4 regions of the Thermoanaerobacterium sp. RBIITD genome follow, and region 1 is predicted to be linked to each of the others. Evidence: riboswitches for the same ligand, from Rfam matches in the RefSeq annotation. Region 1 holds a riboswitch; each other region holds the start of a gene.
The links. Region 1 has a riboswitch for cyclic di-AMP ahead of CPG45_RS14320 (NAD/NADP octopine/nopaline dehydrogenase family protein). Riboswitches for the same ligand answer to the same signal wherever they lie in the genome.

Region 1 (2,205 bases):
ATCTTCAAAAATGTATCTGCACTCAAGTGTCTTTGGTGCTGACAAGCCTCTATATGCATCAGTATCTTGTATTGCCTCATATAGATTATCCCCATGTGAACCATAAGTTTCTTTTAGCCAGTCTAATGCTGTAACGGCATTTACACCAAGTGCATGTGCAACTGCTATTCTTTCTTTATCTATTCTTTCTAGTATTTTTGCTACAGATGGTGATATACCTTCTAAATAATATTGAAAATTTCCATCTGTTGTCTCTATTCGCGCAGAATTTAAAAGAGTTGGTGTTGGATGAAATATCGAACCTATATTATTTAAGCTTGTAACTAAAACATTTTCAGCCGGAATGATTTGTGTATATGCTAAATTCAAAAGATTAACAACATAATTTGTTCTCCACGAAGGTATTGCAGCTAATGATACGACATCTTTTATTCTGTAAATCTTAGCAACACCATTATTTGACCTACATGCATAAATAAATGTATCTGTTTCTGATATTGTAACATCGATATCATTTCTCTTAATAATAATATTGTAAAATTCAATTGCTCCGAATGTTCTTCCAGGATTTAAAACTATTATTTGACCACTTTTTAGATATGGTAACATTTCATATGCTATATCAGAATGTCCTGATGCCGGAATAGTTACCATTATAATATCTACATTGCTTATTGCTTCTTCGATATCATCAGTAATTTTGTTTATTTCACCAAAACCATTTGTTGGGCCCTCAAGATATATACCACCATTATTTAATATTTGAATAAGTTTTTCATACGTCCTATTATAAAGATTGACTGAAAATCCCATCAAAGAAAGATGTGCCGCCATTGCCTGACCGCCATTTCCAGCTCCAATTACTGCAAAAGATGGTAACTTCATTGTACACGACCTCCTTCTACTTTTGGGTAACAAAAAAGCTATAGAGAAAATCTACAGCCTGAACACGGTTACTAGTAGAAGGACTTATAACCGAATATATCCATGCTATCTCCTCCTCTTTCAACGCTTACGAGGTTAGCTGACGGGTTAGGATCGAAAGATAACCCTTCCATGCAATATGGATTCACCCCTTTAACTGGGTCCCCCGCTTCTTATGAATTAAGCGTTTAGCATCATATTAAGTTATATAAATTATACCATTTTTGTCTTAGTATTGCAAATTTATTTTAGTATTTGCTTAAATCATCACCAACCCTTATTTCATCAAGATAATTATATATTGTATATCTCGATACACATAATATTTTTGCCACATAGTCAATCGCGCCTCTTATGAGGAATGTACCTTTAGCATCGAGCATTTTTACCATATTTACTTTTTCTTCCTTAGACATAAAATTCACAGGTTTTCCATAATTCTCAATTGTAGTATTTACTATATTTTCAAGGACATCATTAACATTTCCGCTATAAGGCTCGGCAGATAATTCCTCACCATCGTTTATCTCGCAAAGGTCTTGAAGTGTATTCTTTACCATAATATATTCTGAGATATCAATATTTATGCATAAACACCCAATTGGTCTTCCACTGTCATCTTTAAAATAAACAGTAGTAGATTTTAATATTTTTCCATCTTTACCCTTACTTTTAAAATTAACTTCATTATCAGTTTTATTGGATTTTAATGCTTTTAAAATAATCTCAGGTATTGGGTTACCAACTTCTCTGCCAGTTATGTGGCCATTACCAACTGCGATAACAGAACTCTGTAAATTAGAAAAGTCATAAAGTACAACTTCACAGTTTTTGCCAAATGTTTTTGCAATACTTTCTACAACAGGTATCATGTTCTTTAAAATAGGATGCGTTTTCGATGGCACTTTTATCCCCCCCCAAAACTTCTAAATGTTAATTAAACTAATTTAAATATTATATATTTTATTGAATAAATTATTACGAAAAAAACCTCGCTGCCTTATATATGCAGGCCTGAGAGGTTTATATTAAAAATATTATACTAATCAAATATTAGCTTGTCAAGTACTATTTCTTTCGCGTCACTCCAAAGTCTTTCTAACGAATAAAAATCTCTTTCATCTTTTGTAAAGATGTGAACAACTACGTTGCCATAGTCCATTAAAATCCACCTTGCACTATTGTATCCTTCGATGTGGTTTACCGGTACACCATCTTCATTCAACTTTTCTTCCACTTCATCACACAATGATTTAACATGTGTTATTGAAGTACCACTTG
Region 2 (2,205 bases), 550 kb from region 1:
CTGCTACATATAAAAATCCTGCACTAGTTTTGATTGGTGCTACAGCAGGGATTTTTGTAGCAGATGTCATAGGAATTGTTGTTGGTGTATATCTTGGTAAAAAATTACCTACAAAAGTATTGCACTTTATCTCAGCATTTATATTTATAATATTCGGTTTTATAACATTGTATGAAGCAAAAACTCTATAAAGCAAAATGGATACCTTTCGGTATCCATTTTGCTCCTCTTTACCTCTCATATTTGCATCATTTATTTTACATACTATCTTATCTTGCATAAGAAAATACCATATTGTCTATTCTTGCGGCAACAGGCAATGACCATAACCATTGATTTGTAGCACTATCATCAAAATAATAAAGCGCTCCATTTGTAGGATCATTGCCACTCAAGGCTTCCCTTGCGGCATTAATTGAATCTGTCGTAGCTGGTTTATTGATCCAACCATTTTCAACAGGCGTAAATTGATAATAGCCATTGTTGTCAACCTGATATATTACATCTTTTATAGAATTCGGAAACTTATTACTCTTTACTCTATTAACTATTACAGCACCAACGGCTACTTTTGCTTTATACGATTCACCACCTGCTTCTGCATTTATAAGCCTTGCAAGAAGGTCCAATTCTTCATTTGTATATGATATTACACCTCTACTTATTGAACCTCTGTTTACTTCTTGATAATTCTTTGTAGCTGAAGCAGTTGAGCCTGTCCCATTCCCAGGTATTACAAAAACTTGTCCTGGATATATCATATCACCTGTTAAACCATTGACAGATTTCAATGCATCAACAGCTGTACCAAATTTTACGGCAATTAAGTATAGACTATCACCTTTTTGAACTGTGTATGTGTTGTCATTTCCTGGTACTACTAATACCTGACCTGGATAAATGACTGTATCATTAAGATTGTTTAATTTTATGATCTGATTATATGTTGTACCATAATTCAGACCGATTTTATACAGGCTGTCACCCGGCTTTACAGTATATGTTGCTGCAAAAGCAGACTGTGACAACATTAAGGTAACTGCGACTGATGCAATGAGAGGTTTTACCTTAATACATTTTTTAAACATTAGTTTTCCCCCTTTGCCTCCGAGGTTAGTTGACGGGTTCGGACAAAGGGCCGCCCTACCACATAATGGATTCACCCCAATATAAATCCCCCGTACCCCTTTTTGGGGATTCGGCATATTTTACTTTAATTATAATGGGAATAGGCTAATGTGTCTATATTAAATTGGTGGGAATACAGGTATTTAGTGGCATTAACTGTATCCGCAGAAAGGACAATAAATACACCCACTTTCATGTACTAACTTTGCACCACAATCAGGACAAATATATACTTTTAGCGATTCTTTAACTTCCACCTTTTTTTCGGTTATAACCTCTTGTTTTAACATTTTTATCCTCCAATATATAGTTTCTATTGTATTTTTATTATACTATATATTGTGGTTATTGTCACTAAAAAGTTACAGAGTTCACTACAATAAATACAGTAAATCCCGAATTCTTATCTATTTGGGATTGTTATCGTAAACTCTGAGCCTTTATTTATTTCGCTTTCCACGTCGATTTTCCCACCATGCAAATCAACTATTAGTTTTGCTATAGAAAGTCCAAGCCCAGTACCGCCTGTTTCTTTGTTTCTGGCCTTATCAACTCTATAAAATCTATCAAATATATATGGTAAATCTTCCTTTGGTATCCCCATACCATCATCTTTTACACTTATTTTAATATTTTTGTCTAAATTAAATGTAGAAATTTTTATATTGCCATTATCTTCAGTATATTTGCAAGCATTGTCAATAATTATTCTTAAAAGTTCCTTTATAAGGCTCCTATCAGCTTTTAATAGAAAATCTTCATTTTCTTCGATATCAAAGTTCTTCTTATTATAAATCATTTTTACTTCTAAGATAACTTCTTTTATTAATTCATTCATATAAAATGTTTCTTTATTTAATTTTATAGTTTTATTATCACCTTTTGCTAGCATTAAAAGTCTTTCAATCAATCTTTCCATGTCCTGTTGCTCTTTTTTTAATGCCTCAATTGATTCTTCTAACACATCCTTATTGTCTTTACCCCATCTATCTATAAGCTCTATATATCCTTTAAAAACTGATAAGGGTGTTCTTAATTCATGGGACACATTTGAAATAAATGCATTTTGTCTTTTGA
Region 3 (2,205 bases), 500 kb from region 1:
TGCTTTAATTTTATATTAAAAACATATGTTCGACAATTTTTGACTTTATATAAAGTACAAATTGATTTTTAACAAATCGGCAAAGATTTTAAGAAAATCGTAAATGTATCTGCAAATTTATATAGAACTTCCATTAAGATTTTATTTAAGCTTAAATATTTTTCCAAAGAAAAAAAGCATGTATATGTACTATTAACGGTACACATACATGCAATCTTCTTATTCTTAATAATATCTTCTGGCACCTATATAATATTGTCTAAACCAACCGCTAAAATCATCATATGCTGCCTGCTTTCTCGAATCGCTCATATGTATTATGCGGTTATCACCTATGTATATTCCTTCATGTGTCGGACCATTGCCAGATGTTGAGAAAAATACTATATCGCCCGGTTGTAAATTTGATAAACTTACTGCCCTTCCACCATCATATTGGTCATATGTTGTTCTGCCAATGCTCTTCCCTGCTTTTTTGTACACATACTGCACAAAACCGGAACAATCAAAACCTGATGGCGTTGTTCCGCCATATACGTATGGAGTTCCCAAATACTGTTTTGCTATACTTACAATGTCATAATTTGATGTACGCTCATAGGAGCCTCTTGATGTAGCACTTCCGCTTCCTGCCGCTCTTTGAATTGCTGCCTCTGTCGCAGCACCTACTATGCCATCAACAGCAAGTCCATATTTACGTTGTAAAGACATTACGGCATTCTTCGTAGCACTGCCGAAGATTCCATCAATACCACCTGTGCTAAAACCAAGTCTATTTAATTGCTCTTGTAAATTATACACTGCCTGTCCTCTTGAACCATATTTTAGTACTTCCATTGCAAAAACACTTGGTGATTGCATAAGTGTTATTGATATAACAACTGATGCGACTAACTTTTTGTGATTCAATAGATTCATCCTCTCTTTCCGCCTACGAGGTTAGTTGTCGGGTTCGGTAAAGAGTAACCCTACCGCAATGCGGATTCACCCCTAAAAAATCCCCCGTTCATTTCGATTAGGCATTTAATAATTTTTTAATAAATTTAATAAAAAATTTATTATTTTAATAATTATTTAATATTATACAATCGTTATATCTTAATGTCAACCGAATTCTATTTATTTCCAGAAGTTTTCTATAATATGTGGATATAATATGAATAATAAAAATTATTTATAAGGAGTTGTAGTATTATGCGCTCAATGTGGAAAGGTGCTATAAGTTTTGGCCTTGTAAGTATACCTATAAAGCTTTATGCAGCAACAGAAGACCATACTATACATTTTAAACAGCTGCACAAAGAATGTAAATCACCTATAAAATATGAAAAGATTTGTCCTGTTTGCAATAGGCAAATATCAGATGAAGAAATTGTTAGAGGTTATGAATATGAACCTGGAAAGTATGTTATCATAGATGACGAAGATTTAGAAAGGATTCCTATGTCGACAGTAAAAAGCATTGATATCCTCGACTTTACAGATATAGATAAGATAGACCCTATTTATTATGATAAAACATACTATATTGCACCCGAAGACATTGGAGCAAAACCATATGTTTTGTTGAGAGATTCGATGAAAGAAACTAATCGTGTAGCAATTGCAAGGGTCGTAATAAGGGCAAAGCAAGATCTAGCATGTATTAGAGTTTATAATGATAAATACATGGTACTTGAAACAATGCATTTTCCCGATGAGATAAGAAATACAGAACAACTGCCACCTATAAGAGATGTCAATTTGCATGAAAATGAGATAAAAATGGCTAAACAGCTTATTGATGCACTGACAGCTAATTTTGATCCAATAAAATACGATGACAATTATAGAAAAGCAATAATAGAGGTCATTGAATCAAGGATTCAGGATAAAAAGATAGAAATTCCAGAGAAAGCTCCGGCTGTAGAAAATGTTTTAGACCTTGTAAGTGCATTAAAAGCCAGCATAGATTCTGTGAAAAATGATACAACTTCTAAAAAAGTACGTAAAAAGAAAGGTGCATAAAAAATAATGTCAATGATCGAAGAAAAAATATCACCGATGTTAGCATCACCGGGAAATGTATTTGATAGCTCTGAATGGATATATGAGATAAAGTGGGATGGTTCGAGGACTCTCGCATTTCTTTCATCTAAAACCCGATTGCAGGATAGAAGACTTGTTGATATAAGCCATCAGTTTCCAGACCTTATGAAACTCAAT
Region 4 (2,205 bases), 880 kb from region 1:
GTAAATCTTCATTCATTAACACAATTATAAATAGAAGAAATTTTGCAAGGGTTAGCGCAAGACCTGGTAAGACGCAAGGAATAAATTTTTACCTTATAAATAAATCATTTTATCTTGCTGACTTACCAGGTTACGGCTATGCAAAAGTATCGAAAGAGATGAAAAAACAGTGGTCATTAAATATAGAGACATACCTTAATACATCGGAATATCTAATCGGAGCAGTGATGCTTGTAGATATAAGGCATGTGCCTACAGAAGATGACATCTTAATGGTAGATTACCTTAAAAAAAGAGAAATACCATTTATAATAATTGCTACAAAATCAGATAAATTAAATAAACAGGAGATTCAAAAATCATTAAAAGCAATTGCTGACACACTTTCAGTTGATAACGAGAAGATTATAACTTTTTCGTCATTGAAAAGATTTGGTATTGATGAAGCGCATTCCGCTCTAGATATGTTTCTTGTAAATAGTAGCAACATTGAGGATTAATGATATTTAGAGTGTATTTTGGATTGTATTCGTTACACTTTGACAAAATTGATTTAATATACTCATTTATTCTATATAATTAATGTTTGCTATTAAAAAATGCCAGTTGTATAATTATAATAATGAAATAAGCCGAATTCCTAAAGGAAACGGGGGGCCCAATGAGTGGGGCTAAATTCGATAGAATAGGGTTAAGCTCTCTAAAACCCTAGCCCGACAGCTAACCTCGTAGGCTTTTTTGAGAGAAGTAAAAAAACCTAAATTACTTCAGGTTTTTTTTCTGTTTTTTCATAATAATATGGGAGGTAACACAATGTATATAGTTATCGTTGGTTGCGGTGGTTTAGGTTCAGCACTTGCAACCAAATTAGCCGATGAAGGCCACAATGTTGCTATAGTTGACAGAGATAAAAATGCTTTCAAAAAGCTTGGCACTGGATTTAATGGGCTTGAGATAACCGGTGTAGGTATTGACGAAGATGTACTGAGAAACGCGGGAATCGAAAGGGCCGATGCATTAGCTGCAGTTACAAGGGATGACAATATAAATATAATGGTGGCACAGATAGCCAGTAAAATATACAATATAAAAAGAGTAATAGCTAGGATATATGACCCGGAGAGAAAGTCCGCGTATAGGGACTTTGAGATAGAGACTGTTTGCCCGACAACGATGGGTGTAAATGAGATAAGAAATATATTGATTGCAAATGGTGTTAAGAAAAGATTTGAGCTTGATAATGGTATATCAATACTTGAAATAAAAGTAAAGAAAAACGTTAACATGACTGTTTATGATATAGAGGATAAATTCGATTTAAGAGTATCCGGTATAAAAAGAGAAAGTACGATAATAGCACATGATAGTACAATTGTAAAAAAAGATGACATTCTCATTGTTACTATGAAAGAAGCAAAAGCTGAAGCATTAGCACGCTATCTTGGAAACGAGGGATAAAAACTTATCAATCATTTTATTTTTGAATATTATATAAAGTAATTGAAAGGATTGAATAGTATGAAAATAGTTGTTGTTGGTGGAGGTAAAGTTGGTTATTATTTAATAAAAACCCTTTACAATAAAAAACATGAAATATCCCTTGTTGAAAAAAACAGTGATATATGTGATAAAATTGCAGAGGAATTAGATATTCTGGTTATAAATGGTGATGGTACAAATGTCGATGATTTAAAAGACGCAGGAACGGGGCAGGCTGATACAATTATAGCAGTGACAGGTAAAGACGAAGAAAACCTCGTAATATGTCAGATCGCAAAGAAAAATTTTGATGTTCCTAGGACAATAGCAAGAGTAAATAACCCCAAAAACGAAAAGATATTAAAAATTTTAGGCGTTGATACTGTTGTCTGCTCTACATCAATAATTGCAAATCTGATTGAAAAAGAAGTTTTAATTGGTGAAGTAAAGACCCTATTGACGTTTAATCATGGTGAAATGACAATAGTCGAGACAAATATTCAAAAAACTTCACCTGTAATAAATAAGATGATAAAAGATATAGAACTACCAGCAGACTGTATAATTGTATCTGTTATAAGAGGTGACAAAGCTTTAGTCCCAAAGGGTGATACCGTAATAAAAGCAGGCGATGTTGTCATATCGATGGTTAATGAAAGAAGTATGCAGGATGTTAAAGATGTAATGATAGGAAATAATTAATAAATATGCTTTAACGGGAGGAAT

Region 2: it holds a riboswitch for cyclic di-AMP, as region 1 does, so the genes downstream of both, CPG45_RS00525 (cell wall hydrolase) here and CPG45_RS14320 (NAD/NADP octopine/nopaline dehydrogenase family protein) in region 1, are expected to answer to the same signal.
Region 3: it holds a riboswitch for cyclic di-AMP, as region 1 does, so the genes downstream of both, CPG45_RS18025 (C40 family peptidase) here and CPG45_RS14320 (NAD/NADP octopine/nopaline dehydrogenase family protein) in region 1, are expected to answer to the same signal.
Region 4: it holds a riboswitch for cyclic di-AMP, as region 1 does, so the genes downstream of both, CPG45_RS02060 (potassium channel family protein) here and CPG45_RS14320 (NAD/NADP octopine/nopaline dehydrogenase family protein) in region 1, are expected to answer to the same signal.

The regions. Positions count from the first base shown of each region.
Region 1 is NZ_LT906662.1:2,956,176-2,958,380, reverse strand. It holds gene CPG45_RS14320 (NAD/NADP octopine/nopaline dehydrogenase family protein) at 1-885, opposite strand, end outside; cyclic di-AMP (ydaO/yuaA leader) riboswitch at 996-1,121, opposite strand; gene CPG45_RS14315 (helix-turn-helix transcriptional regulator) at 1,173-1,829, opposite strand; gene rsfS (ribosome silencing factor) at 1,967-2,205, opposite strand, start outside.
Region 2 is NZ_LT906662.1:102,530-104,734, forward strand. It holds gene CPG45_RS00520 (TMEM165/GDT1 family protein) at 1-191, shown strand, start outside; gene CPG45_RS00525 (cell wall hydrolase) at 270-1,088, opposite strand; cyclic di-AMP (ydaO/yuaA leader) riboswitch at 1,089-1,214, opposite strand; gene CPG45_RS16975 (hypothetical protein) at 1,281-1,418, opposite strand; gene CPG45_RS00530 (sensor histidine kinase) at 1,532-2,205, opposite strand, start outside.
Region 3 is NZ_LT906662.1:2,453,745-2,455,949, reverse strand. It holds gene CPG45_RS18025 (C40 family peptidase) at 226-918, opposite strand; cyclic di-AMP (ydaO/yuaA leader) riboswitch at 915-1,032, opposite strand; gene ku (non-homologous end joining protein Ku) at 1,195-2,007, shown strand; gene ligD (non-homologous end-joining DNA ligase) at 2,014-2,205, shown strand, end outside.
Region 4 is NZ_LT906662.1:432,025-434,229, reverse strand. It holds gene yihA (ribosome biogenesis GTP-binding protein YihA/YsxC) at 1-500, shown strand, start outside; cyclic di-AMP (ydaO/yuaA leader) riboswitch at 621-750, shown strand; gene CPG45_RS02060 (potassium channel family protein) at 814-1,458, shown strand; gene CPG45_RS02055 (potassium channel family protein) at 1,519-2,181, shown strand.